Regions from separate parts of the Peribacillus sp. S4 genome, predicted to be linked through region 1. Evidence: predicted binding sites of a transcription regulator. Region 1 holds the regulator's gene; the other holds the start of a gene.
The links. Region 1 encodes LexA, which represses DNA repair genes until DNA is damaged. Its sites were predicted from a motif close to CGAACATATGTTCG; they were not measured.
Positions count from the first base shown of each region.

Region 2: addB (helicase-exonuclease AddAB subunit AddB) is a predicted target of LexA. The motif match lies at 3,509-3,522, and genes of this name have one in related genera.

Region 1 covers NZ_CP175708.1:2,039,580-2,044,770, reverse strand. The annotation lists gene tkt (transketolase) at 1-1,565, opposite strand, end outside; gene ACJ9PY_RS09785 (DUF896 domain-containing protein) at 1,795-2,028, opposite strand; gene ACJ9PY_RS09780 (recombinase family protein) at 2,094-2,750, opposite strand; gene ACJ9PY_RS09775 (LysM peptidoglycan-binding domain-containing protein) at 2,770-3,081, opposite strand; gene lexA (transcriptional repressor LexA) at 3,236-3,859, shown strand; gene ACJ9PY_RS09765 (esterase/lipase family protein) at 4,339-5,191, opposite strand, start outside.
Region 2 covers NZ_CP175708.1:1,244,945-1,250,135, forward strand. The annotation lists gene ACJ9PY_RS06000 (hypothetical protein) at 824-1,018, shown strand; gene ACJ9PY_RS06005 (hypothetical protein) at 1,594-1,962, opposite strand; gene ACJ9PY_RS06010 (TVP38/TMEM64 family protein) at 2,250-2,864, shown strand; gene lepB (signal peptidase I) at 2,898-3,461, shown strand; gene addB (helicase-exonuclease AddAB subunit AddB) at 3,650-5,191, shown strand, end outside.

The sequences.
Region 1 (5,191 bases):
TGACGAGTCAGTACAAGAGCAGTTGGTTTATTTGTAGACTCCATAGCCACTTTCCAGGCTGCTGCCGTTTCATTGCCATCAGCTGGACGGATTACCCCTAGGTTAGGCATTGCGCGCAATGATGCTAATTGTTCGATTGGCTCATGAGTCGGCCCGTCTTCCCCTACAGCAATGCTGTCATGGGTGAACACATAATTAACAGGCAGTCCCATCAGTGCTGCCATTCTTATGGCAGGACGTAGATAATCAGAGAATACGAAGAATGTTCCTCCATATACTTTTAAGCCACCATGAAGTGCCATTCCATTTAAAGCAGCACCCATAGCGAATTCACGTACACCGAACCATATATTACGGCCACTGTAATTACCAGGTAATAGATCTGTCTCACCTTTGATGGCAGTATTATTAGACCCGGCTAAATCCGCAGAACCCCCAATGAAGCTAGGGACCTTTTTGGCGATCGCATTCAGTACTTCCCCACTTGAAGCACGGGAAGCTAATGTCTTACCTTCTTCATAGACTGGAATTTCCTGATCCCATTCAGCAGGCAGTTCACCTTTAATTGCAAGCTCTAATTGCTGTGCTAACTCAGGATGTGCTTCTTTGTAATTTTTAAATAATTCATTCCAAGCTTCTTCTTTTTGAGCTCCTGCATCAACAACAGCTTCATTGAAGTGTGAATACACTTCTTCAGGTACATGGAAGTCCTTTTCGAATGTCCATTTGTATGCTTCTTTTGTCAATTTAAGCTCATCAGCACCCAGCGGAGCGCCGTGAACGGCAGATTTACCTGAACGATTTGGTGAACCGTAACCGATAACCGTTTTCACTTCGATTAATGTTGGGCGTGCTTCGTCGGTTTTCGCTTCTTCAATCGCTTTAGCAATTTCCTGAAGATCATTGCCATCCTCAACGCGGATATATTGCCATCCATAAGATTTGAACCGGTCTGCTACGCTTTCACTAAATGATTGACTTAAGTCGCCGTCAAGGGAAATATCATTAGAATCATATAAAACAACAAGTCTTCCCAGTTGTAGATGTCCAGCTAATGAAGCGGCTTCTGCAGAAACACCTTCCATTAAATCTCCATCCCCACAAATGCTATATGTATAATGATCGACCACATTATAAGAATCGCGGTTATAGCTTTCTGCCAAGTGACGTTCCGCCATTGCCATTCCGACTGCCATTGCGATACCTTGTCCAAGCGGCCCGGTAGTTGCATCCACACCAGCCGTATGTCCGAATTCAGGATGTCCTGGAGTTTTACTGCCCCATTGACGGAAGCTTTTCAAATCATCGATAGATAAGCCATAGCCTGATAAATGAAGAAGGCTGTATAACAGCATGGAACCATGTCCAGCTGAAAGAACAAAGCGATCTCTATTAAACCATTCTGGATTTTTCGGGTTATGGTTCATATATTCGGTCCATAGTTTATACGCCATTGGCGCTGCACCCATTGGCATACCCGGATGGCCGGAATTAGCCTTTTCAATTGCATCAATTGATAATGTACGAATCGTATTGATAGAAAGTGCATCTAATTTATCTAACATATTGTAAAAACATCCCTTCCTGTAATGTACCTCTTTATATTATAGTGACAAGCATAATATCACAACTAAAATCACTATTTAATGCCCCAATATTACAATTTTCTAGGAATAAGAAGTCACCTATTTAGATTAAACTAAATAGGAGAATACATACATGAATGCACTTTCTTTTTACTCCAAAATGCCAAAGAATCCTCAAATGGAATATTCCATCAGAAGAATCCAAGCATTAATGTAAATTTCGTTTTTCTTTTATATTTTTTATCTTTTGAGGAGTGACGTCATTACCCTCTGGATCCACGACTTTCACATGCTCCAACGTGTCGGACATGGATTTCCTGAATGTTTCCAAATACTCACTTCTCAATTGGGTTTGCTCTTTCGCTTCAACTTCCGTCAAGCCTTCACCCTTTGCCTTTTTAGAAAGTTCATTTATACGGGCTATTTTTTCTTTTGATAACATAATTTCGCTCCTTCATAATCTGCGGATATTGTCATGGTATTAAAAAAAAAGCGAAATTACAAGTTCTATGATTTACTTTCCTTTGTATTCATTTGATGTTCGAGAAAGCGCCTGTTCACAGTAGCCTTAGATACATTGTATCCAAAGCCCCTTAATGTGGCTGCGATTTCCGAGAATGTTAACCCATTGGCACGCAGTTTAATAATTTCTTCAATAGGAATCTCCATACGATCCCTTCCAGTGGAATTCCTTTGATTCTGAAGATTTTTTTGAGGACGGTACCCTTTTTCAACGGCTCTCATCATTCCGCGCTTTATTTTAAGATTATGTAGTTTCCTTTGATATTCTTCTACAATGCCCACTATCTGAATGACCATGGCATCCGAATCCGATAACTCCAGCTCCCCATCGTGTGAGAGAGTATAAATTTTCACATCTTCTTTAAGGATGACATGGAAAAGGGCTATTTTGGCATTCCCTCTTCCCAGTCTTGTTTCATCCTGGATTAATAGCACTTCAGCTTCTTTGGTTTTAAATAGTTCGAGCATGTCAAAAATGCCATCCCGATTCAACTCATAACCACTTGCCTGTTCTTTTATAATGGAGACAACTTCCACATCCATCTTTTCAGCCAATTTGACTAATTCATCTTCCTGCCTTGCCAATGATGTTTCCTGTGACTCTTTTTCGGTGCTGACCCTACAATAGATTACCGCCTTCATAATACCCTACCTTTACTACTTACTGCTCACTGGCCAAATTCTGGACAAGTTCTTCCCCTTTAACCGGTATGACAATGACTTGTCCAGGCTTTATCGAATCCGCACTGACTCCATTATTCTCTTCTATCCAACCAATGAATTCTTTTTTTGTCAAATTTGATTCTTCATATTCTTCGGCAATTCCCCATAGGGTGTCACCCTCGCTTACTTCTATAGAAAGGAAATCCTTTTTTTGATCATTGTTCAATGTACAAGAGAATAAAATTGAAAAGATGAATACTGATCCCGCTAATAGAATCGTATAAATATAATTTTTGTATAATTTTTTCATGATAATCCCTCCAAAGCGAATGTTCGTTCGTATGTTATGATCAAATTATAATACGAACGTTTGTTTCAGTCAACAACAAATTCGAACTTATGTTTGTATAGAGATGGGGGCCATGCTATAATGTAGCAAAGAACATTGGGGAAGAGGTGCACAAATGACAAAACTATCAAAACGGCAGCAAGATATTCTTGATTTCATTAAAGAAGAGGTCCGCCAAAAAGGGTATCCGCCTTCCGTACGGGAGATTGGCGAAGCAGTGGGACTTGCATCAAGTTCAACAGTACACGGACATTTATCCCGCCTGGAAAGTAAAGGCCTTATTAGACGTGACCCAACCAAGCCAAGGGCCATTGAAATAATGAATTTGGAGGAAGCGAACAATATTCCCAAAGTCAATGTCGTTAACGTGCCGTTACTTGGAAAAGTTACAGCGGGCATGCCGATAACGGCCATTGAGAACATTGAAGAATACTTTCCGCTTCCCGAAAGCATGGTTCCACATGATGACCATGTATTCATGCTGGAAATCATGGGTGAAAGTATGATAGAAGCAGGAATTCATGATGGAGATTATGTCATCGTGAAACAACAAAGCAGTGCCAATAATGGAGATATCGTCGTGGCGATGACGGAAGATGATGAAGCCACTGTAAAACGATTCTTTAAGGAACCGGATTACATAAGGCTTCAGCCTGAGAACTCAAATATGGAACCAATTATTTTACGAGATGTTTCGATACTTGGAAAAGTAATAGGCTTATATAGACAAATACACTAAAAGCGCTTCCCGCGCTTTTTTTGTTTGTTTAATTTATGTCCAGAATTCTCTCAATATGCATATGGAAGAGTAGATATTGAAATATTTTTTAATAGAATCTAGTTTCATGGGAATTTATACATCCTTTATAAGGGATGAAAGTTATACTATCGCCTTTCTGGTAATATGTACTTTGGAAAAAAGCTCATTGAAATAAAAAAAAGAGGATTTAAAATCCCCACTTTAATAAGGTTTAGATCGACCAAGTCATTCCACTGTTGAATCTGCACTTGTTGACAAGCATTTGCAAGTGCAGGGAAAAAAATACATATATTTATTTTCCCCCTATAACAAACTTCCAACCATATCCATCAGAGACCCGTTGAATTAATACTTCAATAAGTAATTACGACCTGGCTGTTTCCATTGGCTGAATTACCATTTCCCTAGTTACCCCTACCATCAAAATAATGCCTCCTCAACTAAGAGAAGGCATTTCGTTATTTCTCAATATAGACCGAACGAATCAGCGTCCGGGTTCTTTCAGTACCATCCACATTTTTTTCCTTAACATCTATTGTTACATTATAAACACCTGACTTAGGTACTTCTGGAAGGGTGCCAGTAAAATTTTCAGTATCCATTGCCTTAATTGAGTTTTTTTCACTAATTTCATTACCGGTTTCATCTATCAGATGAACCAAAAATGTTGTACTGATTGGTCTTTTTTTATCATTCATTGGATTCTTTATTAAAAATTTTGCATCTTTTTGCTTAACTTTACCGGCCATACTTAATGTAATGGGATTCTTTTCGTTAAATTGTGCTGTGAACAGGAAGGCGTCTTTTGGCGATTTAGTCTTCATTCGTACTTTCCAGTCACCAATTTCAAGGTTATTTCTGTAGAATGATTGGATGGTTGCACCATTAAAAAAGGAAGTTTCATTTTTGGCTGAATGAACCTTTAAGGAAGGTGAATACTTTTTATTGGATGGAGAAATCAATTCAACCTCGACATCATTTGAGGCTGTATATATGCTTATATTACCTGGGGCAGCTTCATTTACATGGAAGCTTTGTTCGACCCAGGCATTTTGTTTCAGGACATCACCCAGAACGGTTTGAGCGAGTGCGGTTGTAATGATATCATCTTCAACTCGTTCTTTATAATTGACATGATATGCAGGAATTCCAGCGGTGGATGTGCTTTTTAAATAGGGTTCAATTCTTGAAAATACAGCTGAGCCAACTCGAATATTGTCGTGATCAAAGTTGGGATCCGTAAATAAATGTGTTGCATAGGGTATTTTTGTACTCCATACATTCACCAGTCCATCATTTTCCCCATATGAT
Region 2 (5,191 bases), 790 kb from region 1:
GTTTTTATTTGTGGTAAAAAAAGGAAGATGCCGTCTGGATTTATGGTTAGGGAAAATGACTCTGGGTATTTATGATTAATCTCTTGAATGAAAATGTAATGCCATTATTTTAAAGAATCAATCAATAAAAAATCTATTTCTCTCAGAAAAGAGTGTGAAGTTGGCATATATTCAAGGAGCAGGCTGCGTAGAAAGTTAGGATTACCAACAAAATATTTTGTTAAAGAGATTGTTTCTGTTTTTTTAGGATTGTACAATTTAAACGTTTATTACCCTCCAGGCACTCGCTTTCCGCGGGCGGTCCGTGAGCCTCCTCGGCGCGTTTGCACCTTTCGTTCCAAGCAACTTTGGTTTAAAATTTAGATAGGAACCCTTTTGGCTACAAATTAAACCATGCAAATAAAATATTGAATGGTTATCATAAGAAATTAGGGATGAGTATAAGTTTCCTTAATGATTGACTCCTTAATACATAATATAATAGACACCGATGATGTATCTTTTGTTCAGTATTTCACAAAAGATTTTGTTTTTCTGGAAATTCTTTTTGCTTTATACATTTAATATAAAGAGGTTGTTACTAGTAGATAATACTAGGTATGGATATGCAATTAACATCTTTCCTAATAACATTGTACTGACACTAAAATGATAGTTTAGACGTATAGTTATAATAGATGAATGGAAATTAAATGTCGCTTAATAATGAACAAACGGGCCAGACCTTTTAATCGTTAAGGACAATTTCGTCGAAACTGTTGCCTTAATCAGTGAGCAGTAATTGTGCAAACCGCTTGTGTAACAAGAAGTGGAGAAGCGGCTATTGGCAGTCCTCGGTTCCTTTAATAGGGAAGAGGGTAATATACCAGAAGGATGCAGCGTCGACATTCCTCCGTTTAATCACCAAGAACAAAGGCGATGCTATGCATACAGCAAACTTTTAATGAAGGATGCCATTACAAGGGAACTTGAAGTAACGCAGTTAAATGTAAAAGGTATTTTTGGAAGAAGATATTAACTATCTGAAATCCATGGCAGACATTTCATTCGACATGCGAGGGCTTGATCCAACAAAGGATAACATGGGCTTTTTAAGCGTCCCATCGTCCTAAAGGAATTTCCATTCTTTCGATGCAGGGAATGGTTGACGGCAATCGATCAGGGCAAATCATGAATACGTGTTACATTCTGCGGCGGATCATGATATTGGTTACTTTTACATCGATTTGTCGAAGCTGACTGTTTTCCTATCCTTTTCTTCAATATGATGAGTCGATCATAACGGGTGCCACTCCAACCTTTGTCATGGAGCATGTAATTAACTTTCATTTAATGAGACTTAAAACTTAAATGTTAAAAGGATATTCAGTATGCACTTGATTACATAGGTTATGCCTTGGTTTGAACTAGCCAATTAAATTATGATGTTATGGAATATTCAAACAGGGGGAATGGAGGTAAGCGAGTCTAATCGATCTTGATCATGAAAGACTCCCTTACCTTTATGCCAGGAAAGATGCGATGCTTTTTTATGGTCAACCTTTTTACATCCAAGGGAATTTGTATCCTTCCGGAAGGCTCCCTTTTAACCCGTTAATCCCTTGAGGGTTTTTTTTCGAAAAAGTAATAACATAACAAGTCTTCGGTTTTGTTGCGAAGGCGGGGATTGAAATAATTATGATGTTCCTCGTATCCTTTATATAAAAAACAATACATCGTGAAGGATTCATCGCGTTTGATTTCACTAACTTTAATATTCTCTTTGCGCAAATAGCGCCGTACTTCGGCAAGTTCGTCTTGAACCACTTTTAAAATATGTTCCACCAGCTCCGAATAGGGCCTTTTTAATTTAAACGGACTAATTTCGATGACCTTGAGATCCCGGTTTAAGACTGTAATAACCATAGGGAGGTAGATGGCTTTTTCAATCATATTTCGGTCACCTTCTGGAATGCGGGTCATCATGACCGCCCCTTTCTAAATAGCGCGTTTTTAATACTAATATGTATATCCTGAAAAATAAGAACATCTGTTCCGTTTTTATCCTAATGTATTTTCAGTGGTTATGCAAGCAGTTTTGATAAATCTAGAAATATTCGTTAACAAGATTATGTTTTCCGGAGATAGGGAAAGTATGAAGATATATGGATAATAATTCTTGCAATTTCGGGGGAAAGTGATATATCTAAAATAAACGGTTTTTAATAAGTTTATGCTGCTTTGATGGCAGCATGTCGAGGGAGATAATTATGGATTTGGATACTATACGTGAGTGGTTTACACTTGATCATATATCGGCACTTATTCAGCAATATCGCTCATTCGGTCCAATTCCCGGAATCTTACTGCCGATGCTGGAAGCTTTTTTGCCTTTTTTGCCCTTAGTGGTGTTCGTGCTTGCCAATGCAACGGCATTTGGTCTCTGGTGGGGGTTTTTATTTTCTTGGATTGGTGCGGTAGCGGGGTCCTTTTTGATCTTTTGGATTATTAGAAGATATGGTCAAATGAGGTTTTTCCGATTTTTGCAAAGACATAAACAGGTGCAGAGGTTGATGGTATGGGTTGAGAGCCATGGATTCGGTCCTTTGTTCATATTGCTCTGCTTCCCTTTTACACCTTCGGCTATCGTTAATATCGTGGCAGGACTTTCAAAAGTCAGTACCCTGCAATATGGACTTGCAGTAGTTGGAGGGAAGGCGGTGATGATTTTTACGATCAGCTTCGTAGGTTACGATTTAGTATCATTGATTCATAAACCTGTGCGAACGATCATTATCGGAATCGTCATCTTTATCCTATGGTATGTGGGGAAAAGGCTGGAAGTCCGGTTAAATAAAAGCATGAAGAGAGAAGAAGGGCAATAAATTAATATATAAATGCAGTAGGGGTTGAACTAGATGGAAAAAACAAACAAGAATTCTTTATCCGATTGGATAAAACCAGCGATGATAGCTTTTGTTATTTACATCTTAATCCGTACATTTCTCTTTTCAAGCTATGATGTTGAAGGAAAGTCGATGCAGCCGACCCTTGAAGATGGAAATAAACTTGTCGTGAATAAAATCAATTACCAGATTCATGATATCAACCGTTTTGACATTATTGTTTTTCATGCGAATTCACAAGAAGATTATGTTAAGCGGGTTATAGGGGTTGCAGGTGACCGTATTCGTTATAAAGATGATTGGCTTTACGTAAATGGTAAGAAAGTGGATGAGCCTTATCTTGAGAAATTCAAGGAAGGTTTCCCAGGACAGGATTTTACAGGTGATTTTACATTAAAAGAATTGACGGATATGACTAAAGTTCCGGAGGGCAAGCTTTTTGTCATGGGTGATAATCGTCTTGAAAGTGCTGACAGCCGTCACTTTGGTTATATACCGGTAGAAAATGTTGTCGGTAAAGTGGATGTTCGATATTGGCCGGTCAATGATTTCAATTTTAAGTTTACAGGTGAGTGATTGTGGAAGCCCGAGTAAGATGCGGGCTTTTTCTTTTGGGGGAAACGCGAACGTACGATTGGTGTTTTTTTAAGGGAGACGGTAAAATAATAGAAAGTAAATCTAATTGGAAACAGAAACCTAGTCATAAAGACGAAAGTATTTCTGGTATGATGGATCTAGATATTATGTTGTAAGGGGGAAAAGAGATGTCACTCCGTTTTTTACTGGGAAGATCGGGTACAGGGAAAACTTCGAATATATTGGACGAAATCCGCTCTAAATTGGCAGAAGATCCCGAAGGAAATCCAATTATCTACCTCGTTCCTGATCAGATGACGTTTCTATCTGAATATAAATTAATTAAAACACCAGGCCTTGCCGGAATGATCCGGACACAGGTTTTCAGTTTTAGCAGGCTTGCTTGGCGCGTTCTTCAGGAAACCGGGGGGATGAGCCGGCTGCATCTGGACAGTGTTGGCGTTAATATGCTGATACGGAAGATCATGGATGATAAAAAGGAAGAGTTAAAGATGTTCAGTCGATCTGCTGATAAGCAGGGGTTCATTGCACAGATGGAGCTGATGCTGGCTGAGTTCAAGCAGTATTGCATCCAACCTGATGACATTCAAAACTATTTGGCTGAAACCTCACAGGCCGGCAGCGGCATTCAGGATAAACTGCATGATCTTGAATTGGTCTATCAGGCTTTTGAGGATGAAATGGTCAATAAATATTTAGACTCCGAAGATTATTTCACTTTGCTGATCGAAAAAATGTCAGAGTCTTCATATATAAGGAATGCGGATATATATATCGATGGTTTTTATAGCTTGACTCCACAGGAATTATTGATTGTTGAAGAAATGATGAAGCTGTGCAGGAGTGTAACGGTCTCGCTGACGTTAGATCAGCCCTACAGGCAATATGCTCCGGATGATTTGCAATTGTTCAGGCAAACGGGAAACCTTTATCATCACCTATATCAGGCTGGATTGAGGAATGGCATACCGATTTCAGAAGATCGAATCTTAAAAAGATCGGAAAGGTTTGGAAAGAGTCCGGGGCTGAATCATCTGGAAACTTATTTTTCCATTCGTCCTGCACGAACGTTTGAGCAGCAGTCACCTGATGTAACGATCGCCCAGGCAGTTAACCGCAGAGCTGAGATTGAAGGAGTTGCCCGGGATATCTTGTCGCTGGTCAGACAGAAACAGCACCGTTTCCGTGATATTGCGATTTTAGTCCGTAACGGGGAAGCATACGCAGATATTTTACAAACCGTTTTTCGGGATTATCAAATTCCCTTGTTCGTCGATTCCAAACGGACGATGCTGAATCATCCTCTGATTGAACTGATTCGTTCGACTTTGGAGATCATCAATGGCTATTGGCGTTATGAACCGGTATTTCGGGCAATCAAGACGGAGCTTCTATTTCCGTTGCAAAAAAACCACGACCGGATGCGTGAACAGGTAGATAAGCTGGAAAACTATGTGCTGGCCCGCGGCATTAAAGGAAGCGGGTGGACGTCCAAAGATCGTTGGACCTACCGGCGCTTCCGCGGTCTGGAACTCGAGGACCGGAACCAAACGGATAAGGAAATGATGCTTGAGCAAGAGCTGAATGAAATGAAGCAATTATTTACCGAGCCCATCTTGAGGCTCTCAAAACGGGCTAAAAAGGCTGCTAATGGCAGGGAATTGTGTGAAGCCCTTTATCTATATCTTGAAGAATTGCATATACCGGAA